3 regions of the Paenibacillus sp. 01T424 genome follow, and region 2 is predicted to be linked to each of the others. Evidence: a T-box and tRNA genes for the amino acid it is inferred to sense, from the RefSeq annotation. Region 2 holds a T-box; the other regions hold tRNA genes.

The links. A T-box is a leader RNA that pairs with one kind of tRNA and senses whether it is charged. The one in region 2 lies ahead of AC1DPK_RS25480 (alanine--tRNA ligase), so its partner is inferred to be a tRNA-Ala.
Region 1: it encodes a tRNA-Ala, which carries the amino acid that the T-box ahead of AC1DPK_RS25480 (alanine--tRNA ligase) is inferred to sense. The anticodon was not compared.
Region 3: it encodes a tRNA-Ala, which carries the amino acid that the T-box ahead of AC1DPK_RS25480 (alanine--tRNA ligase) is inferred to sense. The anticodon was not compared.

What each region holds. Positions count from the first base shown of each region.
Region 1 is NZ_JBFTPZ010000059.1:15,968-22,312, reverse strand. Features, by position in the region: gene AC1DPK_RS30410 (helix-turn-helix domain-containing protein) at 1-116, opposite strand, end outside; gene AC1DPK_RS30405 (MarR family winged helix-turn-helix transcriptional regulator) at 281-754, opposite strand; gene AC1DPK_RS30400 (DUF3238 domain-containing protein) at 906-1,490, shown strand; gene AC1DPK_RS30395 (DUF3238 domain-containing protein) at 1,593-2,177, shown strand; gene AC1DPK_RS30390 (FMN-dependent NADH-azoreductase) at 2,248-2,874, shown strand; tRNA gene AC1DPK_RS30385 (tRNA-Ala) at 3,185-3,260, opposite strand; gene nrdR (transcriptional regulator NrdR) at 3,304-3,786, opposite strand; gene AC1DPK_RS30375 (alpha/beta-type small acid-soluble spore protein) at 3,930-4,148, shown strand; gene AC1DPK_RS30370 (lytic transglycosylase domain-containing protein) at 4,256-4,822, opposite strand; gene coaE (dephospho-CoA kinase) at 4,819-5,415, opposite strand; gene AC1DPK_RS30360 (MntP/YtaF family protein) at 5,431-6,153, opposite strand; gene mutM (DNA-formamidopyrimidine glycosylase) at 6,294-6,345, opposite strand, start outside.
Region 2 is NZ_JBFTPZ010000039.1:67,883-73,910, reverse strand. Features, by position in the region: gene AC1DPK_RS25485 (hypothetical protein) at 135-347, opposite strand; gene AC1DPK_RS25480 (alanine--tRNA ligase) at 400-2,280, opposite strand; T-box leader at 2,390-2,633, opposite strand; gene AC1DPK_RS25475 (S-layer homology domain-containing protein) at 2,825-6,028, opposite strand, start outside.
Region 3 is NZ_JBFTPZ010000002.1:200,521-218,867, forward strand. Features, by position in the region: gene AC1DPK_RS02890 (carbon storage regulator) at 241-402, shown strand; gene AC1DPK_RS02895 (carbon storage regulator) at 880-1,080, shown strand; gene AC1DPK_RS02900 (flagellin N-terminal helical domain-containing protein) at 1,238-3,607, shown strand; gene AC1DPK_RS02905 (response regulator transcription factor) at 3,893-4,600, opposite strand; gene AC1DPK_RS02910 (sensor histidine kinase) at 4,619-6,760, opposite strand; gene AC1DPK_RS02915 (hypothetical protein) at 7,648-7,809, opposite strand; gene AC1DPK_RS02920 (endo-1,4-beta-xylanase) at 7,923-13,985, opposite strand; gene AC1DPK_RS02925 (endo-1,4-beta-xylanase) at 14,314-14,790, opposite strand; tRNA gene AC1DPK_RS02930 (tRNA-Ala) at 15,020-15,093, opposite strand; gene AC1DPK_RS02935 (family 4 glycosyl hydrolase) at 15,340-16,728, opposite strand; gene AC1DPK_RS02940 (helix-turn-helix transcriptional regulator) at 16,904-17,755, shown strand; gene AC1DPK_RS02945 (TetR/AcrR family transcriptional regulator) at 18,040-18,347, opposite strand, start outside.

The DNA of each region.
Region 1 (6,345 bases), on a different contig from region 2:
CTGTACTCTCCGAGTTGCTTGTATTTACGCATCCATACCTTAATCTGACCTTCATCTTCAATCCCCAATACCTTTATTATCTCCCTTTTTGTTTTGCCACCTAGCTTTAGCTCGATTGCTTTTAGCTTGGTCTCCTAACTGTAACGTTTAAACTTCTGTCCTTTTGTAGCCAATGCCAAACACCCCCTAAAATAGTTTAGATTAACCCAGGTTTTTTTCTAATGTCTATTTTTGGGGGTCAGTCCCGTTCAATCATAGGAAGGGTTTTAATTTTCTATAATTACCAGACAGGTCTTACTCTTGTTGGTAAATTACCTTCATTTGCTCCATAAATTAATTTTGATAAATCTTCTTTGAGCATTTGCAGTCGTTCTGCTCCAATGTTTTCAATCCAACGTTGCTCAATCTCAGTTAGAATCTTCTCTTTTGCTTTCACTACTAACCAACCTCGTTCGGTCAAAATAATAATTTTCCCTCTATTATCAGTGGGATGAGCTTTGCGTATTACATAACCACATTGCTCGAGATAATCCACCATTTTACTCACAGCTTGCTTTGTAACTCCTAAATATTCGGCTAGTTCTATACCTGTTGCTCCATTAGGATTGATACATTTAAACATAAAACCATGTACAGGTCTAATATCATCAAATCCCAATTCACTCAATCTGTTATGTAGTTCATTAATCGATACACTAAAAGATAATGACAAAAGGGATGTAAGATCTAATTCACTAAAAAATTGATTATTCATACATATTACCTCCTTACATAAAGTCAACTAGGTTGACTTTGTTCAGAGTTCATTGTACTATGCGTAATATAGTCAATCAAGTTGACTATATTACGATTGTGAAAGAAATAGAATTCACCGAGACAAAATTAATAAATTATGGAGGGTTCTTATGGCTAATATCGTTAAAATTAGAGGAAGTGTATTTGCACCGTATGCTTGGTTGGAACCTATTAAAGATCCTTCAACTGGAAGGATCTTCGAATATACGGGTGATGCACGCGAATTTACACCTTACGCTGTAAATACAATGAGATCAAGATTAGAGCAAGAAGTGATTATTGATTTTTATAAAAAAGAAATTTTCACATTTGCAGATGCTTGTATTACGACTGTGAAAATTACAAATCCAGACGGTTCTATCGAACATAAAAAAGGAAAAACAAATACACAAAACATTGTATGTACGAATGTTATGTGGGGCGCTGATGATGTTTCTTTTGAAATGAGGGCAAGTGCCAGCAATCCTTTGAATACATCAGCACCTGCAGCTGACTATGTATTAACTATAAACGTTAACAAAAGTGGGGATGCACATATCGAAGGTTTCCATGATGGGTTCCCTTGCTATGAATTTTATAAACAAACAGATTTCGGTCCATTTGAATTCATATATACACATGATTTCAGAAAAACTGGTGACACTCCAGCAGCGCTAGCAGGGGAAATGGAATACAATTTCAAAGCGACACTCTAGAAATAAATATTAAGTAGAAGATTGTAAACAGCAAATATTAAAGGAAAAGCAAGCATTTAACCATACGAAAAATAATATTAAACATTACAGAGGTGTATTCTCATGACTACTATCGTTAAAGTTAGAGCAAGTGTATTTATTCCAACATCTTGGACTGAACCTAGGAAAGATATTCAAACGGGTAACACAATCGAATTCGAAGGTGACTCACGTGAGTTTACACCTTATGCAGTAAACACTTTGCGTTCAAGAATTGAACAAGAAGTAATTGTAGATTTCTACAAAAAAGAAATTTTCACATATGTGAATACTGGCATAACAACAGAAAAAATCACAACTCCTGATGGTTCCATTAATAAAAGATCAGGAAAAGCTAGTACGGAAGGCATTTTGTGCACGGATATTGTATGGGAGTCAGACGAGGTCAAATTTCAAATGAGTGCAAGTGCTAGCAACCCATTAAATGTATTAGCACCTCCTGTTGACTATCTATTAACTGTACTTGTCAAAAAAGATGGTATTGTCGACATTCAAGGGGAACACGATGGATTCCCTTGTTATGAATTTTATAAGCAAGTAAATTGGGGTCCGTTTGAACAAATTTATACTCATGATTTCAGAGAAACTGGTGATACACCTGCAGCTATGGGTGGGGATATGGAGTATAGATTCAAAAAGATATTGTGAACCCAATATGATGAACTTTTTAGTAATTAAAAATAAAACACCTTAGAGTAGTGAACATCAGGAGGAACAAATGACAACAGTTTTATTCGTAAAAGCAAACAATCGCCCAGCAAATCAATCGGTCAGTGTAAAATTATATGATGCATTTTTTGCGAGTTACAAAGAATCGCATCCAAATGATAAAATAATAGAGCTTGATTTATACAAGGATGAATTGCCATATGTAGGCGTAGATATGATTAATGGCACTTTTAAAACAAGTAAAGGACTTGCGTTAACAGCAGAAGAAGCAAAAGCAGTAGCTGTTGCTGATAAATATTTAGATCAATTCCTTGCTGTTGATAAAGTTGTGTTTGGTTTCCCATTATGGAACCTAACAATCCCAGCTGTGCTACACACATATATTGATTATTTAAACCGAGCAGGTAAAACATTTAAATATACACCAGACGGTCCAGTAGGACTTATGGGGAATAAGAAAATTGCATTATTAAACGCTAGTGGCGGTGTATATTCTGAAGGACCAAAAGCTGACGTTGAAATGGCTGTTAAATATGTAGCAAGTATGATGAGCTTCTTCGGAGTAAATGATATAGAGACAATTGTGATAGAAGGCCACAATCAATTCCCAGAAAAAGCAGAAGAGATCATTGCGAATGGTCTTGAAAAAGCTCTTAAAGTAGCAAGTAAATTCTAACTAGTAAAACAATTATCACTGAATATGGCAGTATCAACACTTTTATAGTGGTGGTACTGCTTTTTTATTGGCTTTTCTTACTACTTTCCTTCGATGCCCACTCATTTCATTACGTCCGCACGGACTGAACCCTGGGGGATCGAAATTCTGATTATATTTTCACAGATATTATCCGTATGAAGCAAAGCATAGCGGTAATTTCGATGCCGTGCTCCTACACTGACGCTTCGTGCGCGCGATCTGCCCCTTGCTAGGCTCCACCAAATAATAAAAAAACCACTTCAACAGAAGTGGTTTGAATGGTTTATTATGGTGGAGCCTAGGGGGATCGAACCCCTGACCTCATCGCTGCCAGCGATGCGCTCTCCCAGCTGAGCTAAGGCCCCAAATGACGACAAGATTGATCTTAGCACAGGGTCGTCAAAACTGTCAATCTTTATCTATCATACCATTGAGCGGGTGTTTGGACAGCAAATTATTGAGCTCCTTCATGAACATATCGATGTCCTTGAATTGGCGATAAACAGATGCGAACCTGACATAAGCTACCTCATCTACAGGATAAAGCTCGTTCATAACGATTCCACCAATATCGCTGCTATCAACCTCGGCATGTGCCGTTGTGCGCAGCTCCTTCTCAACCTCGGATACGATTACCTCTAGACGCTCCACTGGTACCGGACGCTTCTCGCAGGCGCGGATAAGACCCCGCAATATTTTGTCACGGCTGAACTCTTCACGGCTGCCATCTTTTTTGATGACGATCAGAGGCGTCTCTTCAATCATTTCGAATGTCGTGAAGCGGCGGCTGCACTTTTCGCATTCACGGCGGCGACGAATGGATTTGTTTTCGTTGGCCGGTCTGGAATCTAATACTTTCGTTCCGGCATAGTCGCAGTATGGGCATTTCATGATGCGTATTGCCTCCTTTCTTAGTCGCTTGAGCCTCAAAAATGGACTCTTCGAAAAAAAAATTTAATTTCCATGTAATTCCTGTAATGAAGTTCAGATTTTTGCACATAATACTTTTACCAACCGCAAGGAGGTGAACATACATGAGCGCATCCCGCAGCAGTAACCAATTGGTAGTGCCACAAGCGACAGCTGCCCTTGACCAAATGAAATATGAAGTTGCTCAAGAGCTAGGCATCGCAATTCCGCAAGACGGATACTACGGCAACATGGCTACAAAAGACGCAGGCTCCATCGGGGGATACATTACCCGTCGCCTAGTGCAAATTGCCGAGCAATCCCTTGCTGGTCAATACAAATAATGATTCATTAAAAGTTGTATGAATAACCGAAGCTTTGGCAGGGCTCGTCCATGAAGAGACGAGCCTCCAAGGCTTCATTTATTTTCGTTATCGTTAAGGATCATCCATTAAAGACTCGGATATAAGTCCTTATACTTATTATAATAGTAAATGACTCGCTGCACATAGTGTCTAGTTTCTCCAAACGGAATTTCTTTAACCGATTCGATCGTTCCATCCCAAGTCCCCGAGTCAAGCCACTTGCGAACATTTCCTGGACCCGCGTTGTATGCAGCAATTGCAGCTATCTTATTTTGATCAAATTGTTGATTAAGAGATCTTAAATACCACGCGCCAACCTCAATGCTAACGTCTGCACGATTCATAAGCATATCATCCGTTACGGCTTGAAATCCTGCTTTTTGAACGACCCATGCAGCCGTATCAGGCATAATTTGCATTAAGCCCAGTGCACCCTTCTTCGATTCCTTGCCTGTCTGAAAATTGCTTTCACTGCGAATAATCGCGGCCACTAAATGCGACTCAATGCCATAGTTAGAAGCACTTGCACGAATGTCTTCTTTGTAATGAACCGGATACATCCACTCCGCAAGCCAATCTGATTTGAGAAATAAAATCGTCAATAAACCAAGCAGCAGGACGAGCAGCACCCTTTTCTTTTGGAATACCCTCATGGCATACACTTACTTTTCCAAAATTCATCCAGCTGACGCTTCGTCTCCTCCAGCGATCCGCTGTTATCGATGACCCAATCCGCTTTCAGTCTCTTTTGCTCAATATCCATTTGCAGTGCGATGCGCCGGCTTGCTTCTTCTTCAGGCAAATGGTTTCGTTCCATTAAGCGCTTTTTCTGAAGCTCAGCGGGTACATATACGACCAATATGCCTTCGTACAGATGCTCCTGCTTCGTCTCGTATAGCAGCGGCACGTCAGCTACTACTAATCGTTCTGGATACTGCTCTGCGTAAGTATGTATGGTTTGCTGCATCCGCGCCCGTATAGCTGGATGGGTTATGGATTCAAGCTTTGCTAATGATTGTTTATCGCGAAACACAATTTCGCCGAGAGCTTTGCGGTTAAGAGAACCGTCCGTTTCAAGGACAGCTTGTCCAAACGTAGAGGCGATTGCCTCTAATGCTGGTTCCCCGGGAAGTACAACCTCCCTTGCGACTTGATCGGCATCGACCAGCAGCGCACCGCGTTCGACGAGCATGTTTGCGATTGTGCTTTTGCCGCTGGCAATACCGCCGGTTAATCCGATTATCATCCTTTTCACCTCAAATTATAACAGCTTCATGATTCCGATTATGATTAATAATATGCCTGGCAGCATAGCTAATGTCTGCATGCCTTTCCAAGCGGAGAAACGAAAGCCAAAACGGATACCGCCAACAAGAAAAAGAGCACTTGCCGCCGCTATCGTTAAAGCCGTAAGTAAGGAAGGCAATCCGATCAACGCAGCCCCAAGTCCAGCTCCAAATGCATCAAGTGATAATGCAAAGCCAAGCATGACGGCCTCCGATGCAGAGATGGTGCCTGATTTATCGACGTCAGCCGACTGTGGCGTGCGCAAAATCTGAATAACGAGCCCTAGACGCTTCAGCTCTACCATAACGACAAGCGCAGCACTCGCGATCTCTCCGGCATGTGTTTTTGCGCCAGCTTCTGCCGAAGCAGCACTTTCTTGTACTGCGGTTTCTACGTGCTCATGCCTCACATCATCCTGCTGCTGTTTGTTTCGTCTAAGCTGCAATAGCGCCCAGACACCAATCAGCATGAGGACACATGCGCCAATGAGACGCGCAACGAATTCAGACAGGAACGTGGTTATCAATCCGCCAACCTGCATGGACAAATAAATAATAATACCAGAGCAGCAAGCAATAATCAGTATTGACACGATCGGTATGCGGATCCTCCGCAAACCGTAAGTAACGCCAACACCAAAACCGTCTACGCTAACAGCAACAGCAAGAACTAATAGTGAAACTACATGCGCGAACAATGTTTTAGTCCCTCCCCGCACAGCGGCGATCCGGCTTACAAGAAGCTGTAAGTAGACATCCGCCTATTGTTCGTAACACACTTATCATATGCGGGGAGTATTTGACTGTGCATGCTGGTTAACATTTGCTGCAGTTCGTATTATTTTCCTGATGCGTGCAGTGTCTGGCATTTATTGCAAATATGGGTACCT
Region 2 (6,028 bases):
TAAATAGCTCATCGGCAATCGCTATACATTCTTGGCCTTTTTCGGCATTCGGTACATATTCTTGACATTGCACATTGCCAAGAATATGTACCGATAAAATAAAAAAACCGCGATTTACGCGGTAATTAATCGGCTCATATTCTTGTCATCCGACATTTAGTGTCATACACCATATAGCTCGATTTTCGTTCTGTTTTTTTATAAGTTTCCCTTTCTTGCAGTAAAAAAGCAATTCGGATATAATCCGAATTGCTTTTTCTTTGAATAATGTGCTCCGGTACCGTACCGCCAACGGAAAGGCCAATCGTTGTCAAACCACTTCGATTGCCGGATTTATCATTCATCATGGATTCCCGGCAACTCATAACGTTGTTACAAATGGCAATCCTAAAACATCAGCTATTGTTCCGCGTTCTGGAAATATTTATTAATTACTCCTTTAATCCTTCTAACTCCAGCAGCAGAAGATTGTTCTTTTTTAATACTGAACTTTCCTAAGTTTGTTGTATCTTCTACATGAGGTCCTCCACATACTTCTCGACTCCAAACTTTCCCTTCATTATCTTTGATTGTATACACCTTAACGATATCCGGATATTTATCCCAAAAATTCCCTTCAACATTACTTTCTTTCGCTTCAATTTTAGGCAGCTCTGAAATATAGGTAACTGCTTTTGATGAAATCGCTTCATTCACATACTTTTCCACCTCAGCTATTTGCTCTGGCGTAAGTTTTTCATCATGGTTGAAGTCAAACCGTAATCGTTCTGAAGTAATATTACTTCCTTGTTGATGAACATGATCACCTAAAACTTCCCTTAAACCAGCAAGTAATAAATGAGATACCGTGTGCAGCGCTGTTGTTTCTGTTGAATGTTCAGCTAATCCACCTTTAAATTTACCCGCAGAAGCAGTTCTGCTCTTTTCAGCATGTTTCTTTGCCGCCTCTATATAAGACGCCTTGTCCTCCATGCTATATCCACTTTCAGTTAGAAACTCTTCCGTCAACTCCAAGGGAAACCCATATGTTTCGTAAAAATAAAAGGCATCTGCACCTGTCACTTTACCCTTATTCTTAAGATGTTTTTGTATTTCAAATTCTCCTTGCTGTAAAGTTCTATAGAAAAGATTTTCTTCCTTATTTACTATTTCGATAATTTTCTTTTTATTACCGATCAAATCTTCATAAGCTGTTGCTTCATCTATATAAACTTCAGACAACTCACCCACAAAACTTCCTTGTATACCTATTTTTTTACCTGCACGAATTGCCCTTCTTAATAATCTTCTTGTTATATACCCTGCATCACTATTAGCTGGCTCCGCACCATCATTAATTAGAAAAGTAGCCGCTCTCACATGATCAAGTATGATTCTAAACGACTTTAAATCGTCAGTATATTGTTTACCACTTAACTCCATCAATTTTTTCTTGGGATTAAGAAAGAAAGCCGTATTATAAATATCCTTGTCACCATTAAGGGCTGTTGCAACCCTTTCTAATCCGCCTCCATAATCAATATTGGGATTTTTCATTTTTACAAATCCTGTGTCTTCTTTTTTGTAACACATAAATACGTTGTTCCCAATTTCTAAAAACCTCTCGCTTACAGAAGCAGGATGATCCAGTGAATCACCGCCTGGTTCAAGATCATAGAACATTTCACTATCAGGCCCACCCGGTTCACCAACAGGCATATCCAATGGATTTCCGGTTCGACTCCACCAATTTTCTTTTTCATCGTATAAGAAAATTTTCCCACCTCTAGATGCCCCATATTGATAGGGATCATCTTCAATGATAGGTTCTATGCCAACTGATTTAAATTTTTCTGACCAGATTTGAATGGCTTCCGTATCTCTCTGTATATTCAAATCATCACTTCCTATAAAAGCACTGATATACAGCCTGCCAGGATCAATTCCTAATTCGATAATATGCCAATTCCAAATGGCATCGATTTGCTTTTTCTTATAGTTATTTTCATTTGCTTTAAACTCCCATCGACCTATCATTTCAAAAAATGTCAGATGCGACGTATCTCCTACTTCATCAATATCCACTGTCCTTAAACACTTCTGAATATTAGCAATCTCATTACCTATCGGATGCTTTTCCCCCAATAAATATGGAACCATAGGTTGCATTCCACTTCCTGTAAACAACGTTGAGGGATCATTTTCTGGTAACAAGCTGGAAGAGGGCACTTGGCTAGCCCCTATTCCTTTCATAAAATCAATATATGATTTTCTTAACTCATCTGGTGTCATTTTCACCATGCTCAATACCTCCATTTCAATTGTTAATTATTCTCGGAAAATTATTTTGCAAATATTCGAACGAGAAGAAATAAAACAAAAAAGCCCTAAGCTGACATATTTCTTGTCAACTTAGGGCGAACTATTATGTCCGTGTTACCACCTAATTTCAGATTTCTCTGCACTCTATCAATACGGGATATCTCCGATATTGTTTCCTGAATAACGGTGGAACTCCGTTGAAGCCTACTAAGATTCCTCTGTTCGGTTCACAGCTCCGAGACTGCTTCACTATTAGATCAATGAAGATTCGCACCAGCCATCTTCTCTCTGTGAGATCCCTAATAGCTACTATTTCTCATCATAGCCTTTTCGTTTTAAGTTAAAGCAATGCTATCACACTCAACTTGCTCTGTCAATTAATTCCACTATTTTCAATAAGGTATAAGTCTGTCGATACTACCATCAGCTTTGGCAATTCGGTTGCTTCGCATCCTCTGACTTTAGCCAAATTGAATGAGAATGACGCTCAACATCTCTTGGTGATGATGAGCGTCTTCTTTATTCATACCTTTGGAAATGCTTTCAATAAGACAGTGATCGATTCGGCGCGTGTTGTCGATGCATTCGGCGCAAATTGATTGCTGCCACGCCCTTGAATCCAGCCTTGCTGCACAGCTGCATCAATGGCTCCGATCGCCCATGCCGGGATTTGCTTGTCATCTGCGAAGCTCGTTCTTGCGCTTGCGTCGATAGACAGCTTCAATGCTCTCGCGACCATCGTCACCATCTCTGCGCGACTGATCGGCTGATTCGGCATGAACCGTTGATCAGCATAGCCTTGAATGAGTCCGAGCTCTACAGCTTGCGCCACGGCCTCACTCGCCCATATCGGGATCGAGGCTTGATCTACGAACGCCTTCGTACTGCTTTCGTTGCTTAGCTGCATCGCCTTCGCGAGCCATACCGTGAACTCCGCGCGTGTCACGGACTGATTCGGTCTGAATGTTCCATCCGGATATCCGTTCGTCATTCCTCGCTGCACGGCTGCTTGAATATCCTTGGCAGCCCAGTGGCCTGCGATGTCTTTGAAGGCCGGACTCGGCTCGTTCGACTTACGATTGACGGCAAAGACGGCGAATATACCGACATTACGTGTATCCGCTTGAATCGTACTATCCGTTACCGTGCCTTTGAATTCCACCCAACGCGCTGTTGCTTTATCATATTGGAACACAGATGCTTGTTGATCTTTGCCAAGCTTACTGACATCAAACGTCAAGCTGATCTGAATCGGCTTATCGAAGCCGCCCTTCACATCCTTTGACAATTCGAACACCGGGCTTATTGCATTCGGCTGCTGCGTCAGCAAGTCAGCGGAATTGTCGATTTTCTTCAGATGCAGCATCATCGTTTCTTTCGCTGCGCCTACCGGAACAGAAACGGTAATCTGCTTGCCTAAGCTGACCGTTCCCGCTTCGCCGGCTTTGATCGTCGCTTCGCCTTCCTTCACGCCAGGTCTAGGATTATCAGTGTCGATTGGAGGTTTCGGTTCCGATTTATCGATAGAATCCTTCAACCTCGCGTTCAGATCGCGCAGAGTATCCACTACTGTCTCGAAATGATACGGGTATCGATCCAACAAGAACATCAATTGTTTGCGAAGCTCCTCGTTCCCTTTGTTCAAATTGATCAATTTCTCGGCTGCATCAATTAATTCTTTGTAGGGTACCATTAGATCATCGCCGTACACTTCGAACTCATAGATGGAATATCCGTAGTATTCGCCATAGACAGGCATTCGTTCAATTCCTTGGAATTTCAGGTATCTAGCCTGCTTCGGAGCGAATTCCACCGTACTCGTCTCTCGTTTATCGCTGGCCGTAAGAATTCGATCGTCTGCCATCACGTTTTTCCATGTTACGTTATCAGTGGAATAGAGAATCTTGAACCGTTTCGCGGCCGTCTCCCATCCGATGACGACCTTGCTAATATTTTGCGTTTTGTCCAAGTCAACGGTGAACCACGAATCGTCTTTGTACGTACTCGCCCAGCGCGTGATCATATTTCCATCGACGGCTTGGCTCGAAGGTACCCATGCCGCCTCTAATCCCGAGGCATCGGTTACCTGATGCAGCGCATAGTTGTTCACATCGAGCAGCGGAATGAAGCGATTATAGACTTGTAGATTATCGATCGTTCCTTTGAACGCGTTGGTTGTGCCGCCGATTTTCGCGACAGGCAGGACAAGCGTCTGAATGCGCTGCACTGGCTGCGCCAGCTTCTCGACGTATTCATTCCCGTTCACATAGAGCGAGACGCCATTGCTGTCCCCCGTGATGAGAAGATGAGTCCATTGGCCAGCCGGCACTTTGTAATTGAATGCGCTATCATATCCTTCTTTAGAGAATCCTAATTTACCCTTGGTGCCGTGTTGCTTTAATTTTACCGTTCCCGCAGGCGATTCCATTAATACGGTATCGTCCGGATTGTCCGCATCCGGGTTAATCCACATGGAGACGGTCCAACCAAAGTTTAAGCTGTTGAGAGGTGTATCCAAATAACTAGTACCGCCGTTGAAGTGGGCGCCTTGCCCATATTTTCCTTTGACAAAATCGACGTTATTGCTTCTTGCATCGTATCCATTACCGGATGCGTCGATGGAATTGTTTTCGAACGAATAATCAAGGACGATTCCTTCCGTATTTTTGACTTTCACATCATAGGAAAGGTGGGTATTCGGCGCATCGCCCATCTTCGCGGCCGTCTTCACAAAGGTGTCGTAGTCTACATCGCTTCTCGCGCCGTGCCACATTTTCTCGGAAAGGACCTGCATGGCAGGGACCAAGCGGACATGAGTATCATCCATCGATAGCCCCGCTTCATACGAAATATCGTTCCAAAGTGCGAACATGCCGCCTTTTAATTGCGGATGGCCAAAAGGCAGCGTCGCACCGTACCATTTTACAGGCTCCCATTCCTGATATAAGAGTGACGTATTTAAATAATCGGCATATAGTCGGGGTACGAGATATAAATAGCTATTATTGATGTTAATGATGTTATAACCAAGATCGATTGCTTGCTGCGGTCCGCCATACGGTAAGTGCCAGATCGCCATGGTCGCTTCATTGCTGATCGGTGTCTTACCGGCGTACTCTTGCAATCCGCCCCACAACAAAGGATGTTTCCCTTTGCTATTGATGAATTTGATCATGGTATCCATATATTTTCTGAAATCTTCCGTGTTTCCTTTGTATTCATCGGTTCCAATTTGAACATCAGGACCGAGAAATGTAGGGTCTCCGCCTTTCCAGCCATCAAGATATTCACTCCACAAATTCTTGACAAATTCCACGGTCTCGGGTTTTGAGACGTCGAGATGCGAATCATTCCCCAGAGAAGGATCTAATGTCGTAAAAGCACGCGAATGCCCCGGCGTATCGATTTCAGGTATAATATTAATACCATAATCTTGACCTAACCGCTGCAAATCGCGGAACTCTTCTTTCGTATAAAAACCATCTATACTTGATAAATTCGGATACCTCTCGCTTTCTAACCGAAACGCACCGCGATTACCTATATCATCATTCAAATGGATTTGCAAATCCGTCATCTTATACCAAGCCATCATCTTCACGTAATCCCGCAAGAAATCAATCGTATAGAATTTGCGAGCCACGTCGATCATAAATCCGCGTGTCTCGTATTTCGGATAGTCGCGGGACTGCCCCTTCGGAATCTGGTCATGACCTTCATCCTGCTT
Region 3 (18,347 bases), on a different contig from region 2:
GAAAAGCTCTATGAAAAGGCGAATGGTCAGCTTGTTTGTAGCGTTGCTACTGAGCTTACCCCTCCCTGCTGCCTATACAGCAAGTGAGAATACAAAGTCAGACTCTCATTAAGGGTTATGGGGATGGTAGAAAGTTAATGCTGCAGGAGGCAATTTGGAAACCTCAATTGCATGAATGATAATTCTCGTAAAATAAGTTCAAATCATATAATGGTCCTTCACTGTAAAGGAGTGAGTCTGATGCTGGTTCTTGGAAGAAAACCCGGACAATACATAGTAATCAACGAAAAAATTATCATAAAGGTAATTAAAAGTGAAGAGGGGCATTTACGCTTGGCTATTGAAGCGCCAAAAGATATCTCTATCGTTCGCGGAGAATTACTTTCGGAATTTTCTGACTAAATGATTCTGAAGATTTATGCAACACTAGTGACCCTTCTATTTACTTGCAGCTTTCCTTAGATATTTAAACAAGGACTTGCTTCGTCTGGGCAAAGCCTATGAGATGCCCAAGCCCATTTTTCTCAAACGACTGAAACCATAGGCTTTCGTAATTTAGGATAATAACTTTCAAATTTTTTTTTCAAAAAGACTAAACATTTCAAATACATTGTCGATATATAAATTAATCTCATATTCGATTACTCATGGACGAGTAAATACGCATGTAGTTTCAAGGAGGAACATTTGAAACAGATGCCTATTTATTCGTCTTTTTGCTGTTTAAATGTAGTTTTTTACAATTGAATACTTATTAAATAATTACGAGACTTAGGATGAGCAAATGAGTCGCCGTCATTCTTCAGGAGGAAGAAGGGCAGTGGTTTGTTTGCTCATTTTTTTATGTCAATTTACTGAGCGGGATAAGGGGATGAGCTAATGCTCGTGTTAGGGAGAAGACCCGGAGAATATGTGCTAATCGACAACAACATTATGGTAAAGGTCATTAAGAGCGATGAAGGCCATTTACGTTTGGCGATTGAAGCACCAAAGCATATTTCTATTGTTCGTGGAGAGTTATGGGAAGAAAACAATATAGCCTTAGAAACGGCAAAAAAGGTCGAAGCTCCTGCCACTTAAGGACGAGTGGTGAAATCAAGGAAGATAACAGTTTGACTTACAAATCCTTGTTTTGGATTAGCGCGCAATCCACCAACGACTTGTGAGTACAGGGTATGCGCTTCAAAGGATGCCAACGGATAGGCACCTAAAACACACCACATGGAGGTAATGAGAAATGAGAATTAACCACAACATTGCAGCACAGAACACGCATCGGCAATTAGCAGGTAACACAGGAGCAACAGGAAAATCTTTAGAGAAATTGTCTTCCGGTCTTCGTATCAACCGTGCGGGCGACGACGCTGCAGGTCTTGCGATTTCCGAAAAAATGCGAGCACAAATCCGCGGATTGGATCAAGCACAGCGCAACGCGCAAGATTCGATATCCCTGATTCAGACGGCAGAAGGCGCTTTGACCGAAACACATAGCATCCTTCAACGTATGAAAGAACTCGCAACGCAAGCTGCCAACGATACGAACACTGCTGATGACCGTGGCGAAATTCAGAAGGAAATCAACCAATTATCAGCTGAAATTAACCGTATTGGTAATACGACCGAGTTCAACACGAAAAAACTGTTAAATGGGGACATTTCGGAAAAATCCGGTGTTGTAACGATTGATAAAACAACTAATCCTTTCAATGCGGGAACGACGACTATTTCGAATCCGGATTTAGATAAGAACAGTTCTCTGAAAGCAGGAAATTATACAGTAGATGTTACAGACACTGTAACGAAATCCGCAACCCATACTGCTGATAATGCAATTAAAAACGTTAGCGTTGGGGCAAACTCAAGTCTTAACAGCGGCGATTATGAAATTCGTATTGGCCAAACGCAAACGAAAAATGCATCGCTTGATACTCCGGCCGGCTCTGTAACAGGCGTTTCGATTGCTCCTACTTCTACTTTGGCTAACGGTGCACATGAAGTAACAATTACAAGAACAGATTCTGTTGCAACCGGCGCATTCACCGGTGCCAATACAGGCCTTACGGCCGATGGTATTACGGTTACAGGTAACAATTCAGTGTCTGGAAGCTTTGATATAAAAACTGTAGGCGTTTTAGGTGCGGTAAACAATGGTACTGTTGCCGCAGGTGCGGCTGGTGCCCTTACTTTGAGTTTAGATAATTCTTCGGCACTGAGCAATGGAGTAGGATATCAACTTGCTTATGCAGATGAAGGCAACGGTATTTTTAGTGTTCAATTAATGGATACCGACGGCACTACAGCTTTAACAGACAAAGTTATTCTTGATAACAACGTACAAAATTATCAATTCAAGGCATTGGGAACATCTAATGACTTCGGTGTGAGCTTTAAAACCGCTACTGGGGTTAACACCACATTAACTGGAGCTAACGCAGCCGGAAATCACCAAACATTTGATGTAAGCAGCACGGTTACATTAAGTCAAGGCGGCAGCACTGTAGGTACTACATCTATTGCTGCAGGTGCTGCTGCAGGTAGTGTAACAATTGGAGATTTCACGATTGCCCACGGCGTTGGTAACACAATTATCAATGGAACTGATAGCTTTACTGTCACTAATGAGCTTGCAGCATCATTTGACAGCGGACCTGACGTAACCTTTACTGCCGGCAGCACAGTTACCTTCGCAAACGGAGTAAGCATTGATACACGTGCTGATAGTACAACGTATAGCGCTTCTAACACTTTTGACCTTACCATTGGTACCGCAAATGCTTATACTGCAACAGTCCACGATGCCAATGGCGGCGTTGTGGTTGGCACGCAAACTTTAACGTTTGAGGATGGCGGCACTTATAACCTGGGTAATGGCGTAGATCTTACTATCGGTACACTTACTGGCCCTACTACACATGGATTTAGCGTTACTGCTGCAACAACAAAAACCGCTACGCTGACAAACACAACAACTGGTGATACAACTAAGAAATCTGATATTGCAGCCAACTCCACGATCGATTTTGGAAATGGCCTCAAAGTAAATATTGGCGCAAAAACGAATGGTCAAGCCGCTTTTACAGTTGAAGGTGGTGTTGAGGACAAATCCTTGTCGATGCAAGTCGGAGCAAACCAAGGTCAGTCCTTGTCCATGAATGTTACAGACATGCGTGCAAGTGCTCTCGGGTTAACTTCTTCTGATACATCTGCAGTAATTAAAGATAAAAATGGAAATGTGATTACGGGTGCTGCTTGGACAACTACGAAACAAACCAATAATGGCACTAATAACGTTAATGTTGAGTACTCCCTTGATGTTTCGGATGCTACTAAGGCTTCTGGAGCAATTGCAGTACTAGATAATTCCATTAATGCTGTATCCGCCGAACGTTCCAAATTAGGTGCATACCAAAATCGTTTGGATCACACCATTAACAACCTTGGAGCTGCTTCTGAAAACCTTACTGCCGCTGAGTCGCGTATCCGTGATGTAGACATGGCGAAGGAAATGATGGAGTTCACTAAGAACAACATTCTTACTCAAGCAGCACAATCTATGTTGGCTCAAGCGAACCAACAGCCGCAAGGCGTACTGCAATTGCTCCGTTAATTCCCTGAAATTCCGAAGGGGTTTTCCCAAAGGCCCATTTATAACTTTTCGGTTTCCACTTATTACTAATTTTACGTGTAAAAACAACCTCCATCTCCACTTTATCATAGGTGGAATTGGAGGTTGTTTTGCATGAAGTCTGGGATCCTCTCCAGAACGTCTGCCACGGATTTCGCTCTATTTATGATACGGTTCAGCTCACTACAATTAAGGCAGCTTGGTTCTATCCCTTCTAGCTGCAGTGTGTTAGCGGCAGTCGTGGTCACACTACCAACCTTAACGCTACTATGTTCTCGCTTGTAACGCACTTCTGGCAACCAGCATATATCCGGCCCCCCGAATCGTAATGATTCTCTCAGGATTGACAGGGTCAGCTTCGATTTTTTTACGTAAATTACTAATGTGTACAGCGACGGTTCTCGTATCCTCCAGACTCTCCATTCCCCAGATGAGCTGAAACAACATATCGACAGTGACGACACGGTTAACGTTTTGTGCCAAATAGGACAATAGACTGAACTCTTTTTTCGTTAAAAAAATGGTTTCACTACCCATGATGGCGGACTGTGCGTAGTAATCCAGCGTCAAACCCGGAAACTCTAGCAGTTGTTCCCTTCTGCCCGTCGACACTCTGCGAAGGTGAGCCTTGATCTTGGCCATGAGTACTCCTGGACTAAACGGCTTGGTCACATAATCGTCGCCGCCATAGGATAATGCGCTGATTTTGACCTCGTCCTCCTCACGGCTGCTCAGAAACACGATCGGCGCATTCGTGTAGAAACGTGCGTTCCTACACCAATCAATGCCGTTTTCATTAGCCAACAATACATCCAGTACAATCAAATCCGGCTCGAACGACGTAAGCAGTTTCATGGCTTCTGCCCCGCTGTAGCTGTAGGAGCATATGAAGCCCTCACGCTCGCAATACACCTGAACAATCTCGCATATATTGGGATCATCATCGACGATCATAATTTTGTGCATGTCCATCATGCTGTCACCTTCTTTCTTCTACAATACAAGAATACAAGGAAGCGATACATAGAATATTGCCCCCGTCTTGCCGTCGCTCTCCGCTCGAATCGTCCCTCCATGCGCTTGGACGATTTCCCTGCAAATCGCCAGCCCGAGCCCGCTGCCCTCTATACCCTTCTCCAGGCCCGGTCGATCATACCTGTAATTACGATCGAAGATTTGCTCGAGCTGCTCTGGGGGAATACCTGTGCCTGAATCTTGCACGCTAATGATTGCACGGCGGATATGATCCTCTTCTTCAACAGCTAATGCAATACGCACCGACCCACTGCTAGAAGTAAACTTCATCGCGTTCGACACTATATTAAACAATGCCTGCTCTAATCTTTGCACATCCATTTCGACAACAGGCATGTCAGGGCGTTGATCTTCCACATCTCTGAAATCCAGCGTGAAATCCAACCCTGCGTCACGCACAACTAGCTCATATTGTTCATAGAACCGGCGCAAGAAGTCAACCACATGAACCTGCTCCATTCGGTACGAGACTTGTCCCGTCTCCAAATGCGACAAGAAGGACAACTCCTCGATCATGCGGTTAACCCTTATCGTGTTATCCCGGATATACTTCAAGTACTGTTCATTACGTTCCGGCTTGACCCTGTCCTGCACAGCTTCTACATAACCAAGCATACTGGACAACGGCATACGCAGATCGTGCGTTATATAGGCAAGGAGCTTCTTCCTCCCTTCCTCGGAGTGAAGCAACCGGTCATACGACGTGCGGAGATCATCATGAGCAGCGGATAGGGCCTGTGTGCGTTCCTGCACGGTTCGTTCCAAATTCAAATTCATTTCGGTCAGCTTGTTGTTAGCATCCTGCAGTTCACGTGCAATCCTCTCCTCGTTCGATGCCGCCCTCGTAAATCTCGAAGAAAGCAGAATCATCTGTGCGATCGTAAACACCAACAAACCAAGCGGAGATGTATTTCCGATCAGCGACCATTCGTTGTAATATAAAAAATCGTTGACGACAGTAACTAAACCAACCACCGACACGAGCAGGAAGATTAGCGCTCCCTCCATACGCCGCATAGCCGCTTTGACTAGCCCAACCATCAGATAAACCATATGCAGAAAAACCATCACACCGATCATCAGTAACATTTTGGTATATAGAAGTGCAGGGGTCACCACAACAACGATACAGAATGCGCCGGTAACGATCCGCGTGACAAGATGAAACCAACGCGACACATAATTCGGAAAAATGCTATCAAAGTACATCGTCATGATATAACCAATGCTGCAAAGAATCAGGTATTCGATCTTGAACTGCAATCCCCATGGAAAAGATGGCCACAATTGTGTGAGTAAGAGCTCGCCGACCAGCAAGGATCGGATACCGGACAACGTGGTGAACAGACCAAAATACAATGGAGCCCTGTCTTTGCGTCGCAGTCCGAATAACAGCAGATGATATACGCCAATCACAAGCAGGCCTGCGGTGGTGAACATTTCTGCGGCGATTCTCAGATTTGTCCTAACCGTTAACACATCACTGCCGCCGAGCTCTATATACTTGGTGATGCCGCCTCGCTTATGATGGAAGTTGGCTACTTGCATAACCAGCTCTACCTTGTCATTCTTGGGCTGAAAGAACACCAGCTTCGTTGCCAGATGCGGTGTCACGCTGCTCTTGTCCTGACCAACTACACCAACCTCTGCCAACAGCTCGCCATTAACCCATAATTTATACGCATGAAAAATGGTAGGCATCCGCAGAGCAAGCCGCTCATTCCTATCCTGCTCGCTAAGCTTTATGACCACCCGAAAGGTTGCAAAGCCTGTACCGTTCAGCTGCTGACCATCTAATTGATAGCCTAACCATGACCCCGGGATGCTGATCCAGCGATCATGATTTCCGTCCCTTGCTAAGCGATTCTGTATGTCCTCAGGCGACAGCAGCTCTTGCCAATAGAACGCCCAGTCCCCTTTTAACTTTACCGGATTCTCACTGACATGGGCCTGCGTTATATCCAGAATGCCTTTTTCACTTTGGAACTTAGGGGAGTCCGGTGCAGGGACGACGGCATAGCTTACAACCGAACCAATAACAAGGGCAGCAATTATATAAAGCAAGATAGAACGAGAACCGAATCGGAGAATACCCCTCATTATGAACCCAACCCCAATCTCCAAGAGCGCAATAAGTAAGTCGATTATCTAAATCATATCATCATTATAGGTAAATGTACCCTGCAAATATCTACGAGGCGTTGAACACAAACATTACGATGAGGTCCTTTTTTGAACGTAAGAAAAAACCGTCCACCCCCGGACGGTTAATTAACATGCAAACCCATGTTTTAAGCAAGAAGAATATACCGGGTAACGAAGTAGACTCACCGATGCAGATCATAGTGGTAGATTCAAATACATTCAAACTTCAATATACAGGTAAATGCGGCTCTTAACTACTACTTTCTTACGAGTGACATACAGCGCCCCACATGTGCCGAGTGCTCAGTGTGAACATTACCTAATACGATGTACCCCCATCTTATGAACGTCTGACTACCGTACTTTTACAGCTTTATAGTGGAAATTATAATTATAAAGCCGACACCTATCATAGAATAGGGCCACATAAAAACACACCAGCCCTGATGCGGACTGGTGTACTATGGTGAATGCGAGGGGATTAGAACAAGTGTCCGCTAAGTCTTACTATGTATTAAGAAGTCCCTTAAGGTCGTAGGGTGTAAGGCTTCTAACGACTTGATTATTTATATAGTGCTAGTTGGTTTTAACGAGTTTTTCGCATTTCAACATGCATGTCTACCGGAATAGACAGGACTCACAACATGATTTGCACATATTTTATCCAGTGTTATTTGATTTTAATACAAGAAAAAGAATCACTGATCTGAAATGTATAGACCATCAAGTCAATAAAAAAACAATAAGATGCAATCAAGCCTCATAGTATCATTCCCCTTATCTATACTTTCTAGAGAGTGTTCCTTTATGCTTCTCGATAATCGAACTAACAATAGAACGACCTAACTTATAACACCAGATAACCGATAAAGTTGTCTCCCTTTTACGAGCGTGTTTTTACTCAGTTTAAATCTACTAACAGCGTACTTCAATCCAATTCGACCGCTCTCAATCTCTTGCACGATGGCTAATTTCTCTGAGGCACTAATTTTATTTTCGGGCATGAAAAATGCTCCCCTCACAGCAAACAGGTTATATATTATTTCACCTGTCTACCGTATGGGGAGCATATCAAGATTCAATCTGCAGAGCAGCCTCTTTAGGCTATCTGAAACTCTTATTTACTCCAAATTCGTTGCAGGATAACTGCCGCTTCGGCGCGAGTGAGAGAGCTGTTCGGCGCCAATATGCCGTTTGATCCTTGCACGATACCGGCATTGACCAGTGCTACAACGCTGTCTTTCGCGTAAGAAGCTACCGATGCCTCGTCGCTGAACGCATCCAAAGTGCCACCTGTCGGCAACGCTTTGCCTGCGGCTTTCGCCGCGCGCGCCGCGATGACCATCATGTCTTGACGCGAGATCTTGCTGTTTGGATCGAACAGATTGCTGCCCGTGCCTTGAATGATGCCGAGCTGCGCAGCGATCTTGACCGCATCGTAGTAGTATGCGGAGGAATCCACGTCGGAGAACATCGTTACGGAAGCATTGTTACCTTTAAGCTCCAATGCGCGAACGAGCAGCGACAGGAAGTCCGCTCTCTTGATGGAAGCATTCGGATCGTACGCGTTCTCACTCGTGCCGTTAATGATGCCGCGAGATGCCATCGCTTCGATCGCTTTCTTCGCCCATGGTACGGACTGAAGATCTCCGAACGATTTCACGACGAACGCAACCGCATAGATACTGAAGTGAGTCGTCGAGAATTTGACCGTACCGCTTGCTGCATCGTAGCGGGCATTCGGCACAGGTGTCGCTTTGCCGCTGCCTTCGATGTACCAGATGATGATGTGATCCGGGTTGCTTAGCTCTTCAGCCGTCGGCGTGTAAGGTACGGATACCGTTACAGGCGCGTTCGGGTTGTTCCAAGCGACAACGGAGTCGCCTGCCAAAACTTCGAGGCTAATGACCGGATGGTTACCGATTTGCTGGCGGACGTCATTGCTGAGTCCTTCTGTCGAGACCTTGCCCAAGCGAACCGATACGAACTCGGAGCTGCCGACGTTCGTGCCTGCCAGCATGTTGCCAGGAAGCTCGACCGTGCCGTTCACCGTCTTGATCGCAAGTACTGTCGATCCGGAATCTTTCAGGCTTTGAAGCGGCAATTGCACGTCGTATGAATTTGCGCCTGCTGTTGCAGGAATGTCGATCGTAACTTTTTTCTTGCCTGCAGCGTTAGTTACAACTTGATCGAACGCTTTCTGCAGATTGCCGGCAGAGATGTTGGACGATGCCTTACCGTTATTCACGGTAACTTTTGGTGTGATCTGGCCGTTTTCAACCGGTTGTTCAGTCACCGGAGGAGGCGTGTCTGTACCGGTCTGAGGCGAAGCGGCTCTCGTTGTTGCAGTCACAACTGGTGATGCATCCGACACCAATTCCACTTTAACTGCCTTCACGTAGTAGTAGTACTTCGTTGAAGCCTCCAGACCCGTATCCGTAAATTCGGAAACCGGTACGCCGGAAGCGATTACCGTGAAAGAACCGGATTCGGACGTTCCGCGATAGACGGAGAACGTTACACTCGTGTCTGAAGTGGTGTTCCAATTCAGCCTGATTGAGGATTGGCTTTGAGCATCAGCCGTCAATCCCGTAGGTGCCGCCAAAACCTCCTCAGGAGGCGTTACAACCAGAGGAATCGTCGTTGCAGTCACAACTGTGGATGCATCCGACACCAATTCCCCTTTAACTGCCTTCACGTAGTAGTAGTACTTCGTTGAAGCCTCCAGACCCGTATCCGTGAATTCGGAAACCGGTACGCCGGAAGCGATTACCGTGAAAGAACCGGATTCGGACGTTCCACGATAGACGGAGAACGTTACGCTCGTGTCTGAAGTGGTGTTCCAATTCAACTTGATCGAGCTAGCGTTCACGGCAGAAGCCGTTACGTTCGCAGGCGCCGCCGGTGTCGTTGCAGGAGAATTCTTACCGAAAAGCGTAAGCACTCCAAAAACGGACGTGTCTTGATAACCTTGGCCGGTCAAATCGTTCCATGCGGCAACGCTCTGACGAGCACCGTTTTTACCGTCGTTGATTTGCACGTCAAAGCCTAGCTTCATGTTGTTTTCCGGCGTGATCGATGTTAACGGTATTTTCATTTCTACCGTGTAGTTCGTTCCGGAAAGAGAGGTGGCTGACTCGAAACCGGCTGCTTTGCTTGACGGATTAAAAGTTGCCTGGTTCATATAGTTTACTCTGTATTGTCCATCATCCGATTGATAGGAAGCTGTCTTACCATTATTCTCGTCTACGAACACTTCGACGGAATCTTGTTCATGCGCGTTCGGGCTAGTACTGTCCAGTTCCGCATTATCAGTAACTTGGATTTGCAAATACAGGTTGTGATCATCCCAGAGCGCTCTGGCTACACCGCGTGCACCTTGCCATGCCATCTGGAACTTGTTGATCGAGACTTCAGGCGCATCGCTCCAGATCGCGTCAATGGTTCCGTCTATGACCGGCGTACCGTATTTAGCGGAAGTTTGACTAGCGGTTGCCGAAGCCGGCGGGTGCTCCGCTATGAACTTGCTCGGATCGATAACGCCGTAATAGGCTTGTTTCGCTTGCAGGTTGTTATCGAAGAGCAACGGCGGTTGTTCTTTTCTCCAGCTCGTCGCGTCGTTCAGACCCCAGAAGGTGACTCTGGCGATATTCGCGGCGTGCTCTTTGTAAATTTGGAATAGCTGCGCGTACAAGTAGCCTTGCGCGATTGCTTCCTTTTCGGTGATCGTGCCGCCGTTGCCGGCCGTTATGTCCAGCTCGGTAATGCTGATCTCAACGCCCAAGGAAATAAACCGCTCCAACGACGCTTTAACGTTGTCCGGCTTCGTGTTGACGTTATAATGCGCCTGCATGCCGACGCCGTCGATCAGCTTCTTGCCCGGATGCGTAAGTGCGTACTTGTCGTTGATCTCTTTCACCATATTGTAAATGGCCGTAGCTTTGTTCTGGTTATCATCGTTGTAATCGTTGTAATAGAGCTTGATATCCCAAGACGGGTTTGCGTCCAGCACTTCTCTTGCCGCTAAGAACGCTTGCTCCACGTAATCGTTACCGATCGCCGTTTTCCAAGGAGAGGTGCGCAGGGCAGCAACCCAATCCGTCGGATTAGAAGGATTGTCGTTCATCGCTTCGTTGACGACGTCCCAAGAAATCAAATTGTTGCCGTATTTGTCAGCGTAGTGCGTCATAACCGTTTGGATGTGCGTTCTCATATTGGCGAGTGCCTCGTCGCGGCTCAAAGGTGAACCGTTCGAAGTAGTCATCCACGCAGGCGTCTGCTGATGCCATACGAGCACATGGCCGTGTACTTTCATCCCTGCGGCGATCGCTTTATCGACTAGCGAATCCGCATAAGTGAAAGTACCTTTCACCGCCTGTGTCGCATCCGGTTTCATGGCGTTTTCCGCCGTTACGACATTATGATGCAATTTGAGAAGCTCCAGGCGAGTGCCATCGAAATCCGCCGCGGATACCGCGTTGCCGATCAAGAAATCGTCTTGATACTTTGTCTTGATTGGCGTCAAGTCTTTTTGTACGGAGATAGGGATTGAGCCCGTGTTCACAAAGCTGATATCGTCGATGTAGAAAGAAGCAGTCTTGTTGCTGGAGCTCTCGACGTAAATGGTCAAAAATTCGTCGCCTACGCTGGAGTAACGATAGGTGCCTTCAAGCTTCACCCATCCGTCTGCAGCACTCACGGTTTTTGCTTGTATGGTATTGTAGCTGGCGGTGCTGCCGTTGCCGACTTGCGTGGACAACTGAAGCTGCGAGCTGGTCGGCGAGATCAGCTTGACCCATGCCGTTACTTTGTACTCGCTGCCTTTGTCTACGTTCTGCTCGACGCGAATCGTCGGACCGTGCCAAGAGTCGGTGCGGTCTGCTACTTTCATCGCATAAGAACCGTTGTCGGTATGGTTGGCTTCATTCGTAACGGTCAACGTTTCCGTTCCCGCGCGGCCGACAAAGCCGCCATTCGATTGATCCTCGAACGTTACGGTATTGAATGGCACTGCAGGTGTTCTAGCAGGCTCGGCGCCAGGCGTAACGTCTTTGATTACGAATTCGTCCATATAGAAGTCGGCTTTCGCCGTGGCGGTTTCGTCTGAGTCGTAGTTGTTCGCTTCGATCCACACTAGGAATTCGGTCGTGTTGGCTGGTACTTCGTAGCCTTTCACCTCGAATGTCTTCCAGACGGAGTTCGTAACGACCTGGTTTTGGATAATCCATGGGTAGCTATCCGTACCGCCGGATTTGACTTTTGCGCCTAAGTGGTAGTTATCGGTTCCTTGAGCGGACCGGAGTTTGAACGAGATATCGTATTTATGACCGGATACCAACTTGCTGGTCAAATTAAGCGATACGGCGCTCTTTCTGTCCGAACGGACCTTATACAGAAGGGATTTCGTTCCCTCGGATGCGTAGTCGGACGATACTACCGCAGTACCGGTGCCGTTCCATCCCAGATCCGTCCAACCGCCGAGCTGACCATCCTCAAAGCTTTGGGACAGGACGAGGAATCCTGGAGGAGAAGCTGCGCTTGTCTGGCGAATGACGATGTCGTCGATCGCGAAGCTAGTATTTTTACCGGCGTCTTCGGATTCGAAGTAGAGTTTAATTCCCGTAGCGGCGCTGTTATATGTATAAGTACCGCTCAGTTTCACCCAAGCGCCGTCGGTGACCGTCGTCAACTCGATTACTTGCTTAAACTGGTCGTTGCCGGTTAATCCGGATTGCTCAATCGATGCCTTTAGCTGCGTCGAAGCCGCTCCGGTATCCAGCTTGGCGTAGGCGGAAATTTCGTAATCCGCGCCTTTTTCAAGCGTATCCGTCAACACTAGGCTCGGGCCGTGGTAATTTTGGGCACGTTCCGTCACGAGAAGCGCGTTCGAGCCGGAGTGGTGTACGGCATTCGTTACGGTCGCCGTAGCGCCGTTGCCGGTCCACCCATTTTTGCCGTTTTCGAATTTCTCGACAAGAACGGCCGGTTTGACGACTTTCACTTGGAAATCGTCGACGTAGAAACTAGCGGTTTTACTGCTGCTGCTCTGTAAGTAGACTTGCAGGGCATTGGCGTTCATGTCGTATGTATACTCGCCTTTGACTTGTACCCATGCGTCTGCTGTTACCGTTGCCGCGGAGCCTGGATTCAGGTACTCGTTGGATGCCCCAGTCTGTTGAGCGCCGAATTGGATTGTCTCGGAGCCGGTCGATCCCTCTTTGAGTTTAACCCATGCGGAAAGCTCGTAAACTGATTCCTTGTTCAGTATGCCGGTGGCGGCGAGGTTAAAGCCCGGGCCGTTCCAGTTGTCCGTTCTTCCTTGCACCAAGATACTGCCGGTTCCGCTCTGAGCGGCATTGTTCGAAGCCGTTACAGTCTCGGTACCACGCTTGAACCATCCTTGCGTGCCGTTCTCGAAGTCGTTCGAAACGACGACGTTCCCGATCGCTTCCGGTGACGGAGGCGTAGGTCCGCCGATCGCGGCTGCGAAGGTATTTAAAGTATCGTCTTTCTTAATGAGAATACGTCCCATCGCCAAGGCGTCGTCATCGCCGCTCCAGGCTTTGAAACCGACATTAATTCCGTTCTCCGTCGCGGCTGCTTTTACGTCCGCGTTGTAGTTGCCGTAAGGATAGGCAAGAAGGATCGGATCTTTGCCGGTAATTCCTTTCAAGAACGTATTAGCGGATTGGATTTCCGCGGCCGCGGTCGCTTTGGTGATGCTAGTCGTCCATACAGCTTGATCATGCGTCTTTGTATGGTTTTGAAGACTGATGTTCGGGTTGTTTTTCAGCGTGTTCAATTGGCTCAGCGTCATTCCCCAAGAACCGATATTGTACTGCGTCAATACTGGAAGCGCGTTTGTAATAAAGTCCGGTGTCGCGTCATCGAACGTCAGCAGGATCGGTTTCGAAGGAGCGGTTGCCCCGTTCACGATAATGTCGACGTACTGTTCCGCGGATACGGTGGTATAGCCGTTATCGTTCAGATACTTCATTTGTTTTTTGAAGTTGGCTGTGCTGTATTGATAATCTCCGGATGGATTATCGGTGATTACATGGTACAGGATGACAGGTATCGTTGCGCTCGCTGCATTCGCATTTGGAGCATACCAAAATTGCGGCACTAACAGTGCAGCGGCTAACAGTGACAGCAATAGCTGTTTGAAGCGTCTACTCATTTGATGTCCTTCCCCCTATAATGGATTTTGATGTTACCTAAAGCGCTTTCAATCTTGATGTTGAATGACTTCTCCTTCCCGTATCTTCAATTATAATGAGCGTTTTAATAGGGCGGCACCTAACGAAGTAGAGATTCTACTATAAAAATTAAAGAAGATATTAGATCCGAACTTATGAACCACAAGCTAAATACAAATAAAAGGATATATCTCATAAATGAACATAATTCAGTAGTTATTGCTATTTCATTTTGGAAAATATGAAGGCTGTAACAGACCACAACAAAATGAGGATGGCGCAGAAACAACCTCATCGCCATCCTCATTATTAGTTAATGAAACCTTTATTTACTCCAAATCCGTTGCAGGATAACTGCCGATTCGGTGCGAGTGAGGAGGCACTCGGATCGTACGCGTTCTCGCTCGTGCGGTTGTTTTCGGTAGCCTTATCGAATGCTTTTTTCAACATCACTTCGTTGACGACGTCCCACGAGATGATGTTCTGCATGCTGCTCTTGTTGAACTTGCTAAAATGCGTGAGAACCGCGTTAATATAGTCTTTCATGTTCGTATACGCCCCAGCCGCGGTCAGTCCTGGGTTGGACGGAGTCAGGTCGGAGTCGGAGATCTTAGCGTTGTTCAGCCACGGAATCGTTTGGCTTTCCCAGACGAGCGTATGCCCATGTATTTTTAGGTCATTGTCTATCGCGCTTTGAATTTCCGTGTATGCTTCTAATGGATCCTCTTCACCATCGCCAACCCCAAGCTCCCTAAGAGCCTCAGTATTAGCGATAAACTGCGGCAGAGTTACTGATCAGCATGTTAGCTACACCTCTAGTACCACGTCCACTCAGCATGTGTGACGTTACAAAGAATCAAGCATTTGATTTCATTTTAGTAATTATGTAAAATAATTGCTGAATTTCAGCATACATACCTAAACTGTTCAAATGTTCTCAGTTAGGGATTTGAAATATCCAAGCACAAAATAAAATAAAAAAAAACGGCATCTCTGCCGTTCTGATGATAAGGTATGGTGGAGCTAGGCGGAATCGAACCGCCGACTGATCGCTGCCAGCGACCTATTTCCCCCCTAAACTATAGCCCCATATTTAGTTGTTAACTTTTATGGGTGTTAAACTGGTAATGGTGTTCTCCCAACCGAGCTAATCCCCCGTGTTATTTCTTCGCCTTACTTTGTCTTACTTTTAGGGAAGTGTAACCAACCATCTCGTACTCCCAACTGAGTTAAACCTAATAAAAATAGCTCATGCAATTTCAGCATGAGCTATTTCAAGTCTATTGTTTTGAAAATATTGTTTAGGCATTCAGATTGTATGTTTGCCGTACTTGTTTACTCGTACCAATATTCGGGGATGATCTCCCTTTCCTGTTCCAACAACTCTTTAATAATTAAATCCGCATCATGTATGGAATTCACAAGCGGATCGATCATCATCGCTCTTCTCAATTTCGTGAAGCTCCGTTCCACAACAGCCTCCGCAGTCAGTTCGTGCGTATCCAGCACCAGCTCCTGCATGCCCCGGATTCCCCTCGGCATTTCACCCATATGAAGCGGTTTGATTCCGTCCATGCTTACTTCGCTTAACAACTCAAGGAACGAGTCGTTATTCATGTTGGTCACAGCACCGTTATTGAGCGTATTAATAAAGAACCGCTTGTTCAAATTCCCCACCATGTTTTCGATAATATCCGTAGCGTGATCGGGTCCGAAAGATTTCATATAATCGGCGATAGGATTTTTCCCTGAGATGAAGTCATCCACTTGCCGCCACATTTCCTCATGCCGTTTATACCGGTCTTCCGTTTCCCAAATCGATAAAGGCGGGATGACGTCTTCCTTCTTGCCAAGCCCCTGCCAATACCGGACATATTCTTTGGTATGGGCCGTACATGTTGGAATATACCCGAAAATGTTATAAAGTTCATAAGTGATTGCATCGTTATAAAGTGCCTTTGCTCCTCTATCCCCACCGTTGTTTTCCGTTCCTGCCGACCTCCTTAATGCCTCGGCAATCGGAGCCATAACATTCTTTCCGTCATACTCCGCCTTAAGCAGCCAGGTGAAATGATTGACACCGGCAACGCGGAAATCAAATCTCCGATCGATCTCCTCATTGAATTCACTTTGATCCTGAATGATACCCGCTCGAATCGCGTAGTAAGCTTTCTTGTTCGGCATGTGATGGGAGTCGCAAAGCGCAAAGGATTTAAGTTTCGGCGCATATCGGCTTAACGCGATCCCATGGACGGTAGATGGATTGATGTAATTGATTACCCACGCATCCGGACAAAGTTCCTCAATGTCTTTAGCGCATTCCATAATGACTGGCAGCTCTCTCATTGCCCTGAAGATTCCGCCTGGACCGATGGTATCCCCAGAGCACATCCGAATTCCATATTTTAAAGAAACCTGGCAATCGATGCCACGGTATTTGACGGTATCCTCAGCAAAGCTGAGAACGACGAAATCCGCTCCCTTCAATACCTGTCTCCTATTCGTCGAGCCTTCCACTTTAAGAGATACATTGTTTTCCTTTGCAACCATTTCAGCGAGCCTTACCATCTTGGATAGTTTTTCTTCATCAGTATCTACTAAAGAAAGTGTTCCGTTATTCAAATATTTAGAGTGAACCATTTGCCAGATTGACTGCCGCCCAAAGAAAAGACTCCCAGCCCCAATGATAACTACCTTCGGTTGTGAAACATTCGAATCCATCATGATCAAGTCCTCCTAACTGGTTATAACCTAATTATAGGAGAATGGTTTAAAAGTAGAATATGAGATAGTTTCACTTTCATGTCAAATAGTACGAATATTTGTGATTAACAAATCCAGTGATATACTAAAATAATATGAGCAATGTCTTCTGGTTGAGGAATGTAGAGGGATGCCAATGGATAAGAATATGACGGATATGGGGATTCTCAATGAATTGTCGGAATTGATCTCGCTTCGAATGAAATCCTTCTTTGAGCTTACCCACGACACGAAATGGATTGAACACAAGGCACACACCGACTATGATCTTTGGTTCATTCAATCGGGAATCGTTACCATTACTATCAATGGTTTTGAACATACAGCAAACCCGGGAGATGTGGTCTTTTTTTACCCAGGGGTTCCCTATATGGCAGCAGCTAGTGATAAGGGATGCCGGTTTATTTACATTCATTTCGATTTTGAAATCGGCAAACAACAACGAATTCTAAACGATTTTCAGCTCTCGGGGGTCATACCGCAAGAGCTGATCCGGGAAGAAGCCATTTTGTTCGGCAAAGCCTTTACGCAATCGAATCTATTACGAAGCATACCTGGGAACCGTTTATATTTAAAGGCTTGTCTGACGGCCGTTATTGCCAAAATTATTGAACTCCACGGGCTTGGCCAATATACCGGCACATTTCTGAATGGGAGAACGTCAAGAAAAGTACAGAGCAATTTGGACGTGTTGCAGCCAGTGTTCAAATACGTTAATAACCACCTTCACAAATCTATTAAAATAAAAGAGCTTGCAGCGTTTGTAGGCATATCAGAAAAATATTTTATTACTTATTTCAAGAAAGCCTTGGGCATTACTCCGGGACAATATATTTACCAGATTAAAATGAACAGGGCGAGAGAATATTTGAACGAAAAGAAATATACGATTCAACAAATTGCTAACCTTCTGGGTTATCCTGATCCGTTTACCTTTTCGAAATCTTTTAAAAAATACTATAACGTTGCACCGTCAAAGTTCGAGTAAAAAGCTGTCAGAGGACATGCCCTTAACAGCTTTTTGTCTCCCGTTTCTGCTCAGGCACGTAAATAACTTGTTTCTCATTAACCCGATAGCGATCGCTGAGGTTCGAGCGTAATTTATATGAATATCATCAATAAATTGATAAGATGGGGATCCTTTATCAGCATCTAACCCTGAAAAAACCACTATAGATCATAAAACTGTATATCAAGAATGCGCCAATGGTACCCGCCAAATGGCAAGATGAGCCGGTATTAAAGTCCCTCATTCTCTTTCTCCTCGTCCCCTTACTTTTTATTCGAATCAAGGCGCCGCGGATTGACCGTGCCAAAGATATGATACGGTGTTATCCCATTTGCAAATAGGCTATCTACCAACTTGACCAATTCTTCCGACGATAGATCTTTGCCGTTTCGTATCCAAAGGCGAAACGTAGATATTAATGTTGATATGTAAAACTCAATTATGTATGGTGCTAAGACATCATTTGTTGGAAAGTCCACAATCAATCTCTCAAAGGGAATTTCTCTTTTCAGGCGTTCAATAAAATGAACAGAACCATAGTCTCCCAAGAGGGCTTTAAGAACTGAAATTT